4 regions of the Vibrio aquimaris genome follow, and region 1 is predicted to be linked to each of the others. Evidence: predicted binding sites of a transcription regulator. Region 1 holds the regulator's gene; each other region holds the start of a gene.

What was found. The regulator PurR, encoded in region 1, represses purine synthesis genes. The targets are predictions, from matches to a motif close to TNANGNAAACGTTTNCNTNA.
Region 2: glyA (serine hydroxymethyltransferase) is a predicted target of PurR. The motif match lies at 1,668-1,687, and genes of this name have one in related genera.
Region 3: purM (phosphoribosylformylglycinamidine cyclo-ligase) is a predicted target of PurR. The motif match lies at 1,813-1,832, and genes of this name have one in related genera.
Region 4: purL (phosphoribosylformylglycinamidine synthase) is a predicted target of PurR. The motif match lies at 2,800-2,819, and genes of this name have one in related genera.

Annotation. Positions count from the first base shown of each region.
Region 1 covers NZ_CP045350.1:1,139,731-1,143,949, forward strand. The annotation lists gene FIV01_RS05410 (TVP38/TMEM64 family protein) at 1-416, opposite strand, end outside; gene FIV01_RS05415 (TfoX/Sxy family DNA transformation protein) at 538-1,131, opposite strand; cyclic di-GMP riboswitch class I at 1,322-1,408, opposite strand; gene purR (HTH-type transcriptional repressor PurR) at 1,548-2,555, opposite strand; gene torD (molecular chaperone TorD) at 2,772-3,419, opposite strand; gene torR (two-component system response regulator TorR) at 3,618-4,219, shown strand, end outside.
Region 2 covers NZ_CP045350.1:767,232-771,450, forward strand. The annotation lists gene vexH (vibriobactin export RND transporter permease subunit VexH) at 1-763, shown strand, start outside; gene FIV01_RS03530 (YitT family protein) at 803-1,402, opposite strand; gene glyA (serine hydroxymethyltransferase) at 1,754-3,004, shown strand; gene FIV01_RS03540 (hypothetical protein) at 3,073-3,399, opposite strand; gene lipA (lipoyl synthase) at 3,555-4,219, opposite strand, start outside.
Region 3 covers NZ_CP045350.1:751,974-756,192, forward strand. The annotation lists gene purN (phosphoribosylglycinamide formyltransferase) at 63-704, opposite strand; gene purM (phosphoribosylformylglycinamidine cyclo-ligase) at 708-1,748, opposite strand; gene upp (uracil phosphoribosyltransferase) at 1,926-2,552, shown strand; gene FIV01_RS03460 (MetQ/NlpA family lipoprotein) at 2,624-3,433, opposite strand; gene FIV01_RS03465 (methionine ABC transporter permease) at 3,466-4,143, opposite strand; gene metN (methionine ABC transporter ATP-binding protein MetN) at 4,133-4,219, opposite strand, start outside.
Region 4 covers NZ_CP045350.1:732,690-736,908, reverse strand. The annotation lists gene purL (phosphoribosylformylglycinamidine synthase) at 1-2,665, opposite strand, end outside; gene mltF (membrane-bound lytic murein transglycosylase MltF) at 2,952-4,219, shown strand, end outside.

The DNA of each region.
Region 1 (4,219 bases):
AGGCGAAGCGAAAATAAATAGAATGCCCCATCTCTGGCCACTCCGTCATTGATTGCTTTTAATTTGTCGCCAAACTTGGTTTGCACCCAATCTCGAAGTAAAAAACGACTGCTGAGAAAGGCGAGAGTCGCACCTATGGTGCTTGCAAAAGAGACAAGTAAAAGACTGGCCCAAAAGCCGAATAAAGCCGCACCTAGAAGCGTCACCACGGCAGCGCCTGGAATGGAGAAAGCAGTAATGGCGACATAAGCTAGAAAATAACTTATAGCGGCTAGTGCAAAGTTGTTATTTATAAACTCAGATAGCGAGGCTTGTTGAGCTTTAGCATTTTCTAAAGTGAGATATTGACCAAAGTTAATGCCAAGAAACACAATCAATCCGACGAGCAGAATTCCTAACACGAGCTTTTTATTCATAGAGACTTCCTAAATATGAGTAAAGGGATATGAAAATAAGAACAGTTGAAGAGAAGTAAAATTTCAAACAGAAAAAAAAAGCCAACCTAGCTGGCTGACTTAGTTTCAAAGTATGTTGTGATTAGCTATTAAGAAGGCTTTCTAACTCCGCTCTGCGAGTAGTAGGAATCACTGACCAATGTTTACCTTTTATAGCGCCTTCTAAAGCCCAGAGCAACTCAATTGACACCTCCGCAGAGTGTGTTGCTTGAATCGCCTTAAACGCCTTTACTGACCCTATTTGTTCTAAATTCTCGACGCTATCGATTCCGGCTTTCTTTAACATACGTTCTGTTGCCAGTCGAAGGTTAGGTAAATCTTTAAGTCGAGTCGGCCTAGCTTTAGCTTGTGTCGTCTTTTCTTTCTTGGCTACTTCCAGAGAGCGATAGGCTAAAGAAAGCGCTCGCTCTTCACAAGATGCAATATTATCAGTTAACGCAAAGTATTTTGTAACGACGGGGAACCCACGTTTTTTATATACGTACGGTGTTAAACCCTCAGTTTTAAATTGATTGGCGAGTTTGTCATCGGCGCGGATGTGCAGCTTATCGTTAACGACTAATGCGAACATTATGTCGTCTGCGAAGATGCCGAATCCGCCGAACATTGAGCGCGATTTTATCTGACCAAGCTGATCAAAAAGTCGCATCGATTCTTTAAGTATTGGTTTATCCATGCTGTTTTATCTCGGTGTATATTTTATTATACGCCACCAAAGTCAGGTCCGAGAGATTAGCAAAATAATGCAGGTAAAATGTTGATAAAGAAGTCATACATTTTTTAGAACAAACACATATGGCTACCGAAACATCAAATCACCAGTCCATGTATTGTTTTAAACGGTATGATAGCTTGCATTATTGCCCATCGGCAACTCCGCTACCTTTCAGTTCCCTGAGTCAGGCCGGAAGCTTTGCGTCCCACTCTTTCGAGATGGTTTGCCCTGTTCGTGGCATTAGTCGAACAATTTAAGAATAAATAAGATTTGAGGTAAGTATCACATCATGATTGTATAAGTGTGATGCCGATCCAGATATTTTGTGTCAAAATGATAGATTCGGCTAATAGTTTAACTTATCAGCCGATTTGTATTCATTCACTTAGATTGTAAACCGTATCACGAACCACAATCTCTGGGTGCATTTCGAAAACACGCTTTTCATGCTCTTTATCTTTGATACGTTCCAAAAGGATTTCAAACGCATTTTTACCTACGCGACGTTTAGGTTGATGCACAGTAGTAAGTGGTGGAGAGAAGTATTCAGCGAGCTCTATATTGTCATAGCCAATAACTGAAATCTGTTCAGGTATTTGAATTCCTTTTTGCTGCAGCCTGCTCATTAGACCAAGAGCCATAGTATCATTGAAACAAAAGACAGCCGTTGGTTTGTTATCCATTGCGACAATTTGATCTGCGGCTAGCACAGCAGTGTCGCATTCGAAGTTGCCTTCGAGAATCCAGTCTTCGTTAATTTTTATGTTAGCTTCACTCATTGCTCTGCGAAACCCTTGGATACGTTCTTGGCACGCTGCTTTCTCAAAGTGTCCACTAAGACATGCGATATCTTTATGACCGTGATCGATCAGGAATTTTGTTGCTAGATAGCCGCCTTCTTCGGAGTTATCGATTATTTTATCGGCTTGAGAGCTTTCTGGGCCCCAGTCCATGATGACTTTAGGGATATCCTTCTGGCGGTCAAGCATATCACTAAGCTCTTCGGTTAGGTCGGAACACATTACCAGAATGCCATCAACACGTTTTTCGGCTAGCATACGTATATAATCGCGTTGTTTCTCATATATGCCACCAGTGTTACACAGTATGAGAGTATAGCCTTGGCGGTAACAATAGCTCTCTACACCATCGATGACTTCAGAAAAGAAAAGATTAGTAGATTGAGTGACAAGCATACCTATAGTACGGGTACTGTTGCACTTTAGGCTTCTCGCTACAGCGCTTGGAGCGTAGTTTAATTCAGTCACTGCCTCCATCACTTTTTCTTGTGTCGCTTCTGCAACAAAGCGCGTTTTATTTATTACATGAGAAACTGTCGTTGTAGACACGCCGGCTAAGCGTGCTACGTCTTTGATAGTGGCCATAAGGTTCTGTCCTGTCGATGACTGCCGTGAACTTGCATCAAAAATTTGTGTAAGTGGGCAGTAAGTATCAGAAACACAAAAACCGCCCTATTTAGCGGTTTATATCTAGTTCTGTCAGTTTTTATCGTTTTCGTTCTCGATTTTATATCGCAAACACTGTAAGGGCAAACAAAAACCTAAATCCTAGTAGGCTTTCCATCACATATTTGTGTCTAATTACTCACCTTTTAGATATGAGTAATCCTGTTTGATAAACGCAAGTGTGACTTCTGTCACTGATGCATAAAAGCCGAAGTTATCCAGTTTCAGACACTTATTTACAAATGAGGGGATCCAAGAGAGAAGGTGGGTTTCAATAAATTGTGCTTGTTTCTGCATCGAAGTTTCCATCGCCTCCGGTTGCATTAGCTTGTTGGAGCAAATGATTAGATGACCGAGAAAGTCTAATTCTACAGCAATGTGATCAGCCGGCTCATTAAGGTTTTTATTCACCTCTATTTGATATTGGTACATTAAGTTTTCCATTTCTGTGGCAGGTACGTCATTGAGCAGTCCTGAATCGCCAATATAGATAGAAGCGTAGGGTAGGGCAGAATCTTTATCGGATTTAAGAAACAGATTACAAAAGTCAGCCGCTAGTTCGAGTTGGGCATTGTTTCTGTCGAGCATACGATTAAGCGCATTTATTAGTTTGTCTGTACATGGCCTTAATTGCTCATTCTGCCCAAGTGCTGTTAGGAAGGAGCGAATTTGGGGCGAATGGTACTCTTCAAGTATCTCAGCAGAAAGTTCTTTGGCGAATAAACTTGATAACCACCAATAGATTTCGGCGCGCTTCTCATTTAAGGATTTGAGGTCGTCCATTAGATAATATTCTCCACACTTATGTAAGCTATCTGGGATAAAACTTGTGTTATCCATAAAATATCAGTTCGGTGTAGTTTAGGTTGTTTCAAATCAAAAAAAGAGTGCGTATGCACTTATAACCGACACAAATACTAGAATTATGACAGCTTATGAATAGAATACGAGTCAATAGGTTAGGTGTATGTAGTGGTGGAGATGGGTTATCACGTATTAATTGTCGAAGATGACGCAGTGACTCGAAGTAAATTGGTTGGCTATTTTCAGCATGAGGGTTATCAAGTATTTGAAGCTGAAAATGGTGAAGAAATGCGCGAATTAATCAAAAGTTGCAGTATTGACTTGGTGCTACTGGATATTAATCTGCCAGGTGAAGATGGACTTTTGTTGACTCGTGAACTTAGAAGCCAGTCAGATATAGGGATCATTTTAGTGACTGGGCGTACTGGTCACATAGATAAGATCGTTGGCCTGGAAATGGGAGCTGATGACTATGTGACCAAACCCTTTGAATTGAGAGAGTTAGTGGTTCGAGTCAAAAATTTACTCTGGCGCATAGGCTCTGTTCGCCAAGCAAAATCGGCTGCAAGCGCTCATAAGTTAGTTCGCTTTGCGCACTGGACATTCGATATACCAAGGCGCTCTCTAACAAAAGAAGGTAAGCCTGTGAAACTGACTAAGGCAGAGTATGAGCTGTTGGTGGCGCTATCTTCTTATCCCAATCAGGTACTAAGTCGTGAGAGAATTCTTAATATGATCAGCCACAGAGTTGAAGCACCTAATGACCGTACGATAGACGT
Region 2 (4,219 bases), 370 kb from region 1:
CACTCAGATTGAAGAAGTTGCGTCATCGATTCGTTTATCCCATTACAACAAGCAAAAATCTATCACGATAACGGCCAATTTATCTGAGGGCTATACCCTAGGTGATGCTCTGGATTATTTGGATCAACAGTCGATTGAGATGCTGCCAGGTGATATTTCGGTAAGTTATGCAGGAGAGTCCAAAGACTATAAGGAAAATCAATCCAGTGTGCTTTTGGTGTTTGGCTTGGCTTTGCTGGTTGCTTATCTTGTTTTGGCTGCTCAGTTTGAGAGTTTCATCAATCCCTTAGTTGTGATGTTTACTGTACCTATGGGGGTGTTTGGCGGCTTTATGGGGTTGCTTGTGATGAGTCAAGGACTCAACATTTATAGTCAAATAGGAATGATCATGCTGATTGGTATGGTGACTAAGAATGGTATTTTAATAGTCGAATTTGCTAACCAGTTACGTGATAGAGGTTATGTTTTTGAAAAGGCCATTATTGATGCCTCTGCCCGTCGTTTACGCCCTATTATGATGACGGCCTTTACCACCTTGGCAGGTGCGGTGCCACTTATCCTCTCTAACGGCGCTGGTTATGAGAGTCGAGTGGCGGTAGGAACCGTTATCTTCTTTGGTATGGCGTTTGCGACTTTGGTGACTTTGTTTGTGATCCCGGCTATGTATCGACTTATCTCGGTATCGACTCGAGCACCAGGTTATGTTGAAGCTGAGCTAAACAAGGAACTCAGCCACGATGTAAAAGCGCGGAGTTCTCATTAATTAGCCCCTTTCATCAAGGGAAAGGGGCTAATCACTTGATTAGCTATAGTTGACCGAATAGCGAGTAGGCTTGTGGTTCATTGCCAACACTATATTAAGCAAAACCGCTCCAATAACGGATAAACCTATGGTCGTCGGCGAAACGAAAAAGCATGAAGTGATAAGAATGCAGAAGTCGATAGCAAGCTGGCATTTACCCACTGAAATACCGTATTTGTCTTGAATAAATAAACACAGCACATTGAACCCGCCCAGGCTTGAACGGTGGCGAAATAAAATGAGCATACCTAATCCCATTAACAGCCCTCCAGCAACCGCGCAGTATACGTTATTGATGGTTTCAAGGCTTATCACCAGATACAAGTGATCAGAAAGTATCGATACTAGGGCTCCAGAAATGATACTACTCAAAGCAAACCTAGGGCCAAATTGTTGCCATGCCAGTAAATAGAAAGGACAGTTACTCATAAAGTAAAGTGTACCAAAAGACAGTGGGATGAACTGGTTGAGCAAAAGGGCTAAACCTGTGGTGCCACCAGTCAACAACTCTCCTGATTGGAGGAAAAAAATACCTTGTGCGACAAGAAATGTTCCAGTGAGGATCGCTATCCAGTCTTCTTTTGGTGAGTGTTTATTCATGATATAAAAACAAAATAGTAATTAAGGGCGGCATGATAGTGAAAAAGCGATTATTTCGGTAGCTTGGGTAGTAAATTTCAGGTAAACCTATGTAGATATTGTTTTACGGGCTGTATAGAGAAAAATTGACACTTTTGTTATTCATCAGGTTTTTTGGCAACATCAGGTGACACTTTGTTGCTCTGCATGAAAAGTCTTCATAAGAAAAAGTATAATTTTCTCTTTATGGCTATGATCAAATTATGTAGAATGCGCGCTATTAACGTGATGCAAACGTTTGCGTGGGTAAATTGCGCAGATTATTAGGGTCATTCTTAGTTTTTCAGTTTAAATCTGAGTCAGGAGATACAGATGCTAAAGCGTGATATGAATATCGCAGATTATGATGCGGAACTGTTCGCAGCGATCCAAGAAGAAACTCGTCGCCAAGAAGAGCACATTGAACTTATAGCGTCAGAGAATTACACCAGCCCACGAGTGATGGAAGCTCAAGGTTCTCAACTTACCAACAAGTATGCAGAAGGCTACCCAGGCAAACGCTATTATGGTGGCTGCGAATATGTGGATAAAGCAGAAGCTTTGGCTATTGATCGTGCGTGTGAGTTGTTTGGTTGTGCTTATGCCAATGTTCAGCCTCATTCTGGTTCACAAGCAAACAGTGCTGTTTATATGGCGTTGTTAAACCCAGGTGACACTGTGCTTGGTATGAGCTTGGCGCACGGCGGTCACTTGACTCACGGTTCACCAGTTAACTTTTCTGGTAAGCATTACAACATCATTCCTTATGGTATTGATGAAGCGGGTCAAATTAATTATGACGAAATGGAGTCGCTAGCTTTAGAGCATAAACCGAAAATGATCATTGGTGGTTTCTCCGCCTACTCACAAATTGTTGATTGGGCGCGAATGCGTGAAATTGCTGATAAGGTTGGTGCCTACTTATTTGTTGATATGGCGCATGTAGCAGGCCTAATTGCTGCTGGCGTTTATCCAACGCCAGTTCCGCATGCACATGTGGTTACAACGACAACCCACAAAACGCTTGCTGGACCGCGCGGTGGCTTAATTCTTTCCAACGCCGGCGAAGAAATGTACAAGAAACTCAACTCTGCAGTATTCCCGGGTGGGCAAGGTGGCCCATTGATGCATGTTATAGCTGGTAAGGCTGTTGCGTTTAAAGAGGCGATGGAGCCGGAGTTTAAAGCATATCAAGAGGGTGTGATTAAAAATGCTAAAGCTATGGTTGCCCAGTTCCAAGAACGTGGTTATAAAATTGTCTCAAATGGCACTGAAAACCACCTCTTTTTAGTTGATTTAATTGACAAAGACATTACAGGTAAAGAAGCGGATGCTGCTTTAGGTTCAGCTAATATTACAGTGAACAAAAACTCGGTACCAAATGATCCTCGTAGCCCATTTGTTACATCTGGGATCCGTGTTGGCTCGCCAGCAATTACACGTCGTGGATTTACAGAGGAAGATGCCAAAGAACTAGCTAACTGGATGTGTGATGTACTAGATAATATTGATAATCAGGATGTTATCTCAGCGACCAAAGCAAAGGTTCTTGAAATCTGTCAGCGCTTACCTGTGTATGCATAATGTTCAAGTAACTTGAAAACTAAAAAAAGGGGGGATACATGGTATCCCCCCTTTTTGTACATTAGTTTCTACTTGGAAATACTTAGGAGTGTGCCTGATTTACACTTGAACGAGTAATACTTTCGACTCTCACTGAACTTGCCCAGCCCTTCACCGTGGCAATAATCGATATTAATATCACGCATGGTTTGCAGAGTGGCCTCACTGGTCAGAGCAAACTTAGAGCCATCTGCACAAACAATACGAACGCGGCCATCATCGCTTACAGAATATAGTTCAACTTCTGTATTACATAGTTCAAAAGAAGCTTCACGAAAGTTATCTTGTTGGGTATTTGATGCACAACCTGATGTCACTGCAGTGACCGCTAGAGCAATAAAACCTAGTCTTTTCATAATCATCCCTTGGAATAAAAACAGTTTTAGTATTATTAGAGCTAAGCCTATAGAAGAGTGTTGTCTCATTCAAGAAGTGAACAATAAAAAGGGCTAATTGATTCAAATAACCCTTTTATAGTGATGCTTTTATTGTTGTGGCTTAACGCAGTGAGTTAACCTACTTCTATCCCTTGAGCTTGTAGGTCTGCATGGTAAGAGGAGCGGACAAAAGGCCCACAAGCTGCGTGGGTGAATCCAAGGTCCAGTGCAATTTCTTTTAACTCATCGAACTCGGATGGTGGTACATAGCGCTCAACAGGAAGATGGTGACGGCTTGGCGCTAGATACTGACCTAGAGTCAACATAGTTACACCGTGATCTCGAAGATCTTTCAACACTTCGATAATTTCTTCTTTTGTTTCGCCAAGCCCCATCATAAGTCCTGATTTAGTCGGAACATCAGGGTGCTGCTGTTTAAATTTCTGTAGTAGTTGTAGAGACCATTTGTAGTTTGCTCCCGGGCGAGCTTTACGGTACAGTCGAGGAGCCGTCTCTAGGTTATGGTTGAAGACATCTGGTGGATTGTCTTTCATCAATTCGAGAGCGACATCCATTCGACCTCGAAAGTCAGGCACTAGAGTTTCAATTTTGATATTTGGGTTCTTTGCACGGATCTCACGGTTACAGTCAGCGAAATGTTTGGCACCGCCATCACGAAGATCATCGCGGTCGACAGAGGTAATAACTACGTATTTGAGTTTCATGTCTGATATGGTCTGGGCCAGTTTTTGAGGCTCATCAGCTTCAGGGGCAACAGGGCGACCATGTGCGACATCAC
Region 3 (4,219 bases), 390 kb from region 1:
CAAGATTAATATAAATCTAGGAGCAAAAAAACGGGCCGAAGCCCGTTTTACTTTATTAAAAATCAGTCTTGTGCGTGGCCGTGAATGCCAAGGAGCTTGCCATCCAAGTAGGCTTCTTTGCCATCTTTCATGGTTAAGCGCTCTTCAACCAGCCATTGGACGACTAAAGGGTAGATGTTGTGCTCTTGAACTTGGACACGTTTGGTGAGCGTTTCCACTGTATCATCTTCAAAGATAGGCACTTTAGCTTGAAGTATCACAGGCCCGCCATCGAGCTGCTCGGTCACAAAGTGCACGCTGGTGCCATGCTCTTCATCACCGGCGTGAATCGCACGTTGATAAGTATTAAGACCCGGGTATTTAGGTAGTAGTGAAGGGTGAATATTGATCATTCGCCCCATATAGTGGCGTACAAATTCACCGCTTAGGATACGCATGTAACCAGCAAGAACAATCACATCTGGCTTGTATTCATCGATCTGCTTCATTAACTCGCGGTCGAATGCATCACGCGTGTCGAATGAGTTCGGATCTAAAGAATGCGCTGCCGCGCCTGCGTTTTTGGCACGTTCTAAGCCATAAGCTGTTGCTTTATTTGAAAAAACAGCACTTACTCGGCCGGTTGTGATCTTATCTTCACAAGCATCAATGATCGCCTGTAAGTTCGAACCGTTTCCTGAAACTAAAACAACAATACTTTTCATCGTTTATCTGATCTCTACTTGTTCTTGGTTGGCTTGTGCATCCGCGATTTCGCCAATGAACCAAGCATTCTCACCTTCGGCTTGAAGAAGTTCAACCGCCGCTTGCGCTTGGTCTTTTGGCAGAGCAACGATTAGCCCAACACCACAGTTGAAAGTACGATACATCTCATGAGTCGTAACATTGCCTTTTTCTTGTAGCCAGCCAAAAATACTTGGCCACTGCCAGCTGTTGCCATCGATCACTGCTTTGGTGCCCTCTGGTAAAACGCGTGGGATGTTTTCCCAAAAGCCGCCACCAGTAATATGAGAAATTGCGTGAATATCATGCTTTTCGATCATTTTAAGCGCAGATTTGATGTAAATTTTCGTAGGTTCGAGAAGGTGCTCGCCTATGGTTTTGCCTTCAAGTTCTTGACTGGTATCTGCGCCAGACACTTCAATGATTTTACGGATCAGAGAGTAACCGTTTGAATGTGGACCACTTGAACCGACCGCAATAAGGGCATCACCAGCCGCCACTTTTGTGCCATCAATAATGTCGGCTTTTTCAACCACACCAACACAGAATCCTGCCACATCGTAATCTTCGCCTTCATACATACCGGGCATTTCAGCGGTTTCGCCACCGATCAGAGAACATCCAGCTTGGACACAGCCTTCAGCAATACCAGAGACAACGTCTGCCGCAGTATCGACATCCAATTTTCCTGTTGCGTAGTAATCAAGGAAAAATAATGGCTCGGCACCTTGTACAATCAGATCATTAACGCACATCGCGACAAGATCGACGCCGATGGTGTCATGTTTGTTCATATCCAATGCAAGACGTAGTTTGGTTCCTACGCCATCTGTGCCGGAAACAAGTACAGGTTGCTTGTATTTGGTTGGTAATTCACACAGCGCACCAAAACCGCCAATGCCTCCCATGACTTCAGGGCGACGAGTACGTTTGACCGCCCCTTTGATACGGTCAACTAGAGCGTTACCCGCGTCGATATCTACGCCAGCGTCTTTATAGCTAAGAGAAGTGTTATCAGCACTCACAAGCAAGTCCTCAGTTTTAATATTGGATATGAAATCGGCGCTATTCTAACAGCGGACAATACTATATGGCAAACGTTTGCGTGGGTTTTTCTTTTGTTCTAACTCAAGAATTACCCAGCGAAATCATTTATAATCCGCAGGTTTGTTTAAATTTTACCTAAATACTCGGAGATGGAAATGAAAGTTGTTGAAGTAAAACACCCTCTGGTTAAGCATAAAATCGGCCTGATGAGAGAAGGTGATATCAGTACAAAGCGTTTTCGTGAGCTTGCAACGGAAGTGGGCAGTTTGCTGACTTATGAAGCAACTTCAGACTTTGCAATGGAAAAAGTTACCATCGAGGGGTGGGATGGCCCAGTAGAAGTTGATCAAATTAAAGGTAAAAAAGTCACTGTAGTGCCTATTTTACGCGCGGGTCTGGGCATGATGGATGGTGTGCTTGAACATGTACCAAGCGCTCGCATCAGCGTAGTGGGTATTTACCGTGATGAAGAAACGCTTGAACCAGTGCCTTACTTTAACAAACTGGCTTCTAATATTGATGAGCGAATCGCTTTGGTAGTAGACCCTATGCTGGCAACAGGTGGCTCCATGATCGCTACCATTGACTTACTCAAAGAAAAGGGATGTAACCAGATTAAAGTCTTGGTATTGGTTGCAGCACCTGAAGGCATTGAAGCGCTTAAAAAAGCTCACCCAGATGTTGAGCTTTACACTGCCGCTATCGATGAAAAACTTAACGATAAAGGTTATATCGTGCCAGGTTTAGGCGATGCGGGCGATAAGATTTTCGGCACGAAATAAATGTAAGTAAGTTAAACAAAAAGGGAGCCATGGCTCCCTTTTTACATCGTTACTGTAATCTATTTACGCTATTACCAGCCTTTGACTACGCCGCCTTGGAAAATCTTATAGGCTGCGCTGTAGACTTCTTCAGTTTGGTAAGACTTGATGAAGTTCTGCACATTCTCAGCGTTGACATTATCTTCGCGTGCTACCACTAGGTTCACGTATGGTGATTCTTTATCTTCAACAAATATGCCGTCTTTTTGCGGTGTTAACTTGATAGAGCTGGCATACGTTGTATTGATTACAGACAAAGTTACATCATCTAAAGAGCGCGGAAGCTGCGCTGCATCTAGCTCAACAAGAGTGACATTTTTTGGATTCTCGGTAATATCGCGAACGGTTGCAAGTAGCCCAACACCTTCACGCAATTTAATAATGCCTTGTTGCTCAAGCAACAGTAACGAGCGGCCAAGATTGGTTGGATCGTTAGGGACTGCGATACGATCACCATCAATAATCTCATCAACCGATTTCACTTTCTTAGAGTAGCCAGCGATAGGGTAAACAAAGGTGTTGCCAGCAATTGATAGTTTGTAACCGCGATCTTTGATTTGCTGATCTAAGTATGGTTTGTGCTGAAACGCGTTAACGTCAATTGAGCCATCGTCCAGCGCAGCGTTAGGAGTAACATAATCACTAAAAGTGACCAGCTCCACCTCAAGGCCATATTTCTCTTTAGCGACTTTTGCCGCGACTTCTGCAACCTGAGCTTCGGCACCGGCCATGACACCTACTTTTATTTTATTTGCGTTGTCTTGCTTGTCACCACATCCTGCCAATACCAACGCTGAGGCGGCGACAGCCGTGGCAAGTAGGCCTTTAATTCCAAATTTCATGACTTTACTCCTTAACTTCAATTCAAATATGCTTATCTATGATCGACACGGCGTACAAGTGCATCACCGATCGATTGAATAATCTGTACTAAAACAATCAACATAACGACAGTTACCGCCATGATCACCACATCATAGCGATGAAATCCATAGCGAATCGCTACATCACCAAGCCCGCCGCCACCGACGGTTCCTGCCATTGCTGAATAACTCACTAAAGTGACCAGTGTAATCGTGACTGAGTTAACTATAGTGGGAAGAGCTTCTGGTAGCAGTACTTTACTAATGATTTGTAGGGGAGTGGCCCCCATAGATTGAGCCGCTTCAACCAAGCCAGTTGGCACTTCCAGTAATGCACTTTCAATCAGGCGAGCAACAAATGGGATAGCCCCTATGGTCAGTGGGACAATGGCAGCCGTTGTGCCGATAAAGGTGCCAACTAGAATTTTTGTAACTGGAATAATGGCAACCATAAGCACAAGAAAGGGTACTGAGCGACCTATGTTTACAATAGCGCCTAGCATACGGTTCAATTTGGTATTTTCCAGTAATCCGCCTTTTTTGGTGGTATGCAGGATAACGCCTAGCGGAATGCCGAGCGCAAAACCGACAATACCAGCAACGGCAACCATGTATAAAGTCTCACCCGTTGCATTGATTAAAAGCTGGCTATTTAGGTTTAGCCATTGTGACAGAGTTTCAAAGGACATAACCTAGCACCTCGACTTTTACATTGTGCGCGCGAAGAAATTCAATCGCGGCTTTATCATCGCTTTCATTGCCAAA
Region 4 (4,219 bases), 410 kb from region 1:
AAGCCAGCAGTTTATCTTTGCGAACCAAAGTCTGCATCGCATTAAAGAAGCCTTTAAGCTGCTCTGCATTATCGACATCGGCAGGCTTATCGCCCAATTGCTTGTAAACTTGCGCAAGTGCGGTCGCGCCAAGGCGGTTTTGGCCGTTACCCAAATCGATAAGTACGAGTGACGTTTCACCTAGCCCTTCAGAGGTCGCCGGTGTAAGCAGCTGCGGCGTCACGGTTTTACGCACATCTTCTACTCGGCCAAAGGCGGTGATCACCAAAGATAGCGGTGAGGTCACTTGTTTATCTTCACCTTTATCCTGCCACTGGGTTTTCATCGACATAGAGTCTTTACCAACAGGAATGGTCAAACCAAGCGCCGGACAAAGCTCTTCACCGACGGCTTTTACCGCTTCATATAAGCCGGCATCTTCACCTGGGTGGCCCGCTGGCGACATCCAGTTAGCAGAGAGTTTAATGTGCTTAATATCGCCAATATCAGTGGCAGCGATATTGGTCAATGACTCTCCCACGGCTAAGCGAGCAGAAGCAGCAAAATCAAGTAGAGCGACGGGGGTGCGCTCACCCATTGACATGGCTTCGCCGTGGTAGGTGTCATAACTTGCCGCTGTGACTGCGCAGTTTGCTACAGGCACCTGCCAAGGACCAACCATTTGGTCGCGAGCAACTAAACCTGTGACCGTGCGGTCACCTATGGTGATGAGGAAGGTTTTCTCAGCAACCGCAGGAAGGCGTAATACGCGATCAATGGCTTGGCTAAGATCGATACCTTCTCGCTCTATTGCAGGGCTATCGACTTTAAGCGTGGTCGCATCACGATGCATCTTAGGTGGCTTGCCAAGTAAGATGTCCATTGGCATATCGATAGGCGTGTTATCAAAGTGAGCATCTTCTAGAGTCAGATGGCGCTCCTCTGTCGCCTCACCAACCACTGCGTATGGCGCACGCTCTCGCTGACAAATGGCTTCAAAAACAGGCATGTATTCTTTCGCCACTGCCAATACGTAACGCTCTTGAGATTCATTACACCAGATCTCAAGCGGGCTCATTCCCGGCTCATCATTTGGCACATCACGCAGCTGGAATTTACCGCCGCGCTCACCATCGTCAACAAGCTCAGGCAAAGCATTCGAAATACCGCCAGCACCCACATCGTGAATAAAAGCAATAGGGTTTTTATCACCTAGCTGCCAGCAGCGGTCGATCACTTCCTGACAGCGACGCTCCATTTCTGGGTTTTCACGCTGCACTGAAGCAAAGTCTAAATCTTCCGCTGATTGACCAGATGCCATTGACGACGCGGCGCCACCGCCAAGACCGATATTCATCGCAGGGCCGCCGAGCACAATCAGGCTCGCGCCGACTGGGATCTCTTTTTTCTGTACGTGCTCATCGCGAATATTGCCCATACCACCAGCGATCATGATTGGCTTGTGGTAACCACGTACCTCTTCACCAGCGTGTGAGGTCACTTTCTCTTCATAGGTACGAAAGTAACCTAGTAGGTTAGGACGGCCGAACTCATTGTTAAACGCAGCCCCGCCAAGTGGGCCTTCAAGCATAATATCTAGCGCGTTAACAATGCGGTCAGGCTTACCGAAATCGGTTTCCCAAGGCTGCTCAAAACCTGGAATGCGTAAGTTAGAAGTGGTGAAACCTACTAAACCCGCTTTAGGCTTGCCACCAATTCCGGTTGCGCCTTCATCGCGAATTTCACCGCCAGAACCTGTCGATGCACCTGGCCATGGAGAAATAGCAGTTGGGTGATTGTGAGTTTCAACCTTCATCAAGATGTGCGCATCTTCATGATGATAAGTATATTGACGCGAGTTTGGATCAGGGAAGAAGCGGCCAACTTTTGAGCCTGTCATTACCGCAGCATTATCTTTATAAGCTGATAGCACGTGCTCAGGCGTTGTCTCATAGGTGTTTTTAATCATCTTAAACAGAGACTTAGGCTGCTCAACGCCATCAATCGTCCAATCTGCATTAAAGATTTTGTGACGGCAGTGCTCTGAGTTTGCCTGAGCAAACATCATAAGCTCGATATCATTGGGGTTACGGCCAAGCTTGGTAAAGTTTTCCACCAAATAATCGATTTCATCTTCTGCTAGGGCCAAACCAAGCGACACGTTAGCTTTTTCAAGCGCCGTGCGTCCGCCCGAGAGAATATCCACATCCGCAACCGGTGCAGGCTCTGCAACTGTAAATAGTGCCGCAGCCGATTCAAATTCAGTAAACACCACTTCCATCATGCGGTCGTGAATAATGGCTTTGACTTGGCTTACTTGAGCGTCAGACAGCTGACTTGATGCTTGCAGATAATAAGCCGTACCACGCTCTAGGCGTTTGATTTTTTCTAGGCCACAGTTATTGGCAATATCGGTTGATTTAGAAGACCAAGGTGAGATGGTACTAGGGCGCGGAGTAACCAAAAGTAACAGACCTTGAGGCGCATGCTCTTCTATCGTTGGCCCATAAGTCAAAAGCTTTTCAAGTTTCTCAAGCTCAGACGCGTTTAGGTCTTCAGTTAGATCAGCAAAATGCATAAACTCAGCGTAAACTCCTATAATAGGCAAGTCTTGTTCACGGCAAAGTTCGAGTAGTTTGTTAACACGAAACTCAGAAAGAGCTGGGGAGCCACGCAAAATTCTCATGTGCTTAGGTCTCTTATATTAAGGTAATATGGGAATAAATTCAGAAGGTTATATCAATACCTTGCAAACTTATGCCGATGCTACCTCTGTGTGACGAGCGCATTATAAAGGATTTATTTTTGTGATGTAACACTAAAAGCAACCGTTTGCGTCATTTTTTTCAGCAAATTTGAATTACCGCAACAATCGTAATTTCAAATCTTTCGTCGCAACGGGGCCTGATTGGCTTGCCTTGTCACGACACTTTGATATAAATGCTCATAATGGAAGTATGAGAATGTGGTCAATGAAGAAGCATTACTTAAACCCTATGACATATCTTGGCGCACTGCTGTTTTCTGCCTTGATGCTGTCTGGCTGCCAAATCGAATCTGAGCCTAAAAGCGACTTAGACCAGATCCGTGAACGCGGCGTCTTGCGCGTCGGAACATTAAACAACCAGATTTCTTACTATATTGGTCCAGATGGCCCTGCTGGTTTGGATTACGAATTGGCGCGAGAGTTCGCCAATGAACTCGGCGTTCAACTTGAGATGAAACCCGCGTATCGCATTCCATCCCTCTATCCTGCCCTTGAGAAAGGAGAGATTGACATCATAGCAGCAGGGTTGATTTCATCCCCTGAGCGCACGGAACGTTTTAGACCGGGTCCTGCTTATTACTATGTCAGTCAGCAAGTTGTTTATAAAAAAGGCAACTGGCGACCAAGAACGCTGGAGCAGTTGGTCAGTAGACATGATGTTGATGGTGAACAAGAAGCTAAGCTTAAAATCGTCAGCGACTCGCATGTTAAAAAAACACTCAATACACTAAGAGAAAAGGACCACCCAGATTTTGTGTTCGAGGTTGATCCCGAAGCTGAAGTCAGTGATTTACTCAAACAAGTCGCCCAAGGTCAGCTGATGTTCACCGTCGCCGATTCCGTCGAATTGTCACTGTCACAACGTGTTTATCCAGAGATTGCCGTGGCGTTCGAGCTTACTGAAGATCAACCGATTTCATGGTTTGTACGCCGCTCTGAAGACGAAAGCCTTTACGCTCTGCTGATTGAGTTTTTTGGCTACACCAAACAATCTGGCCACCTTGCGTCTCTTGAAGAAAAATACATTGGCCACATAGGTAGCTTTGATTACGTCGATACCCGCGCATTTATCCGCGCTCTCAATTCTAAATTGCCGCAATGGGCACCGCTGTTTAAGCAATATTCGGATGAATTTGACTGGCGATTAGTCGCAGCATTGGCTTATCAAGAGTCTCACTGGAACCCGAAAGCAAAATCGCCGACCGGAGTACGCGGTATGATGATGCTGACCTTGCCTACAGCTAAAAGTGTCGGAGTGACTAACCGCCTTGACCCTCAACAGTCGGTACGAGGCGGCGTTGAATATCTGCGCCGCATGGTGTCTCGCATCCCCGACTCTATTGCGACACATGAAAAAATCTGGTTTGCTCTCGCTGCCTACAACGTAGGTTACGGGCATATGATGGATGCAAGAAGACTAACCAAAAAACAAGGTGCCAGCCCCGACTCTTGGGTGGAGGTTAAGGACAGATT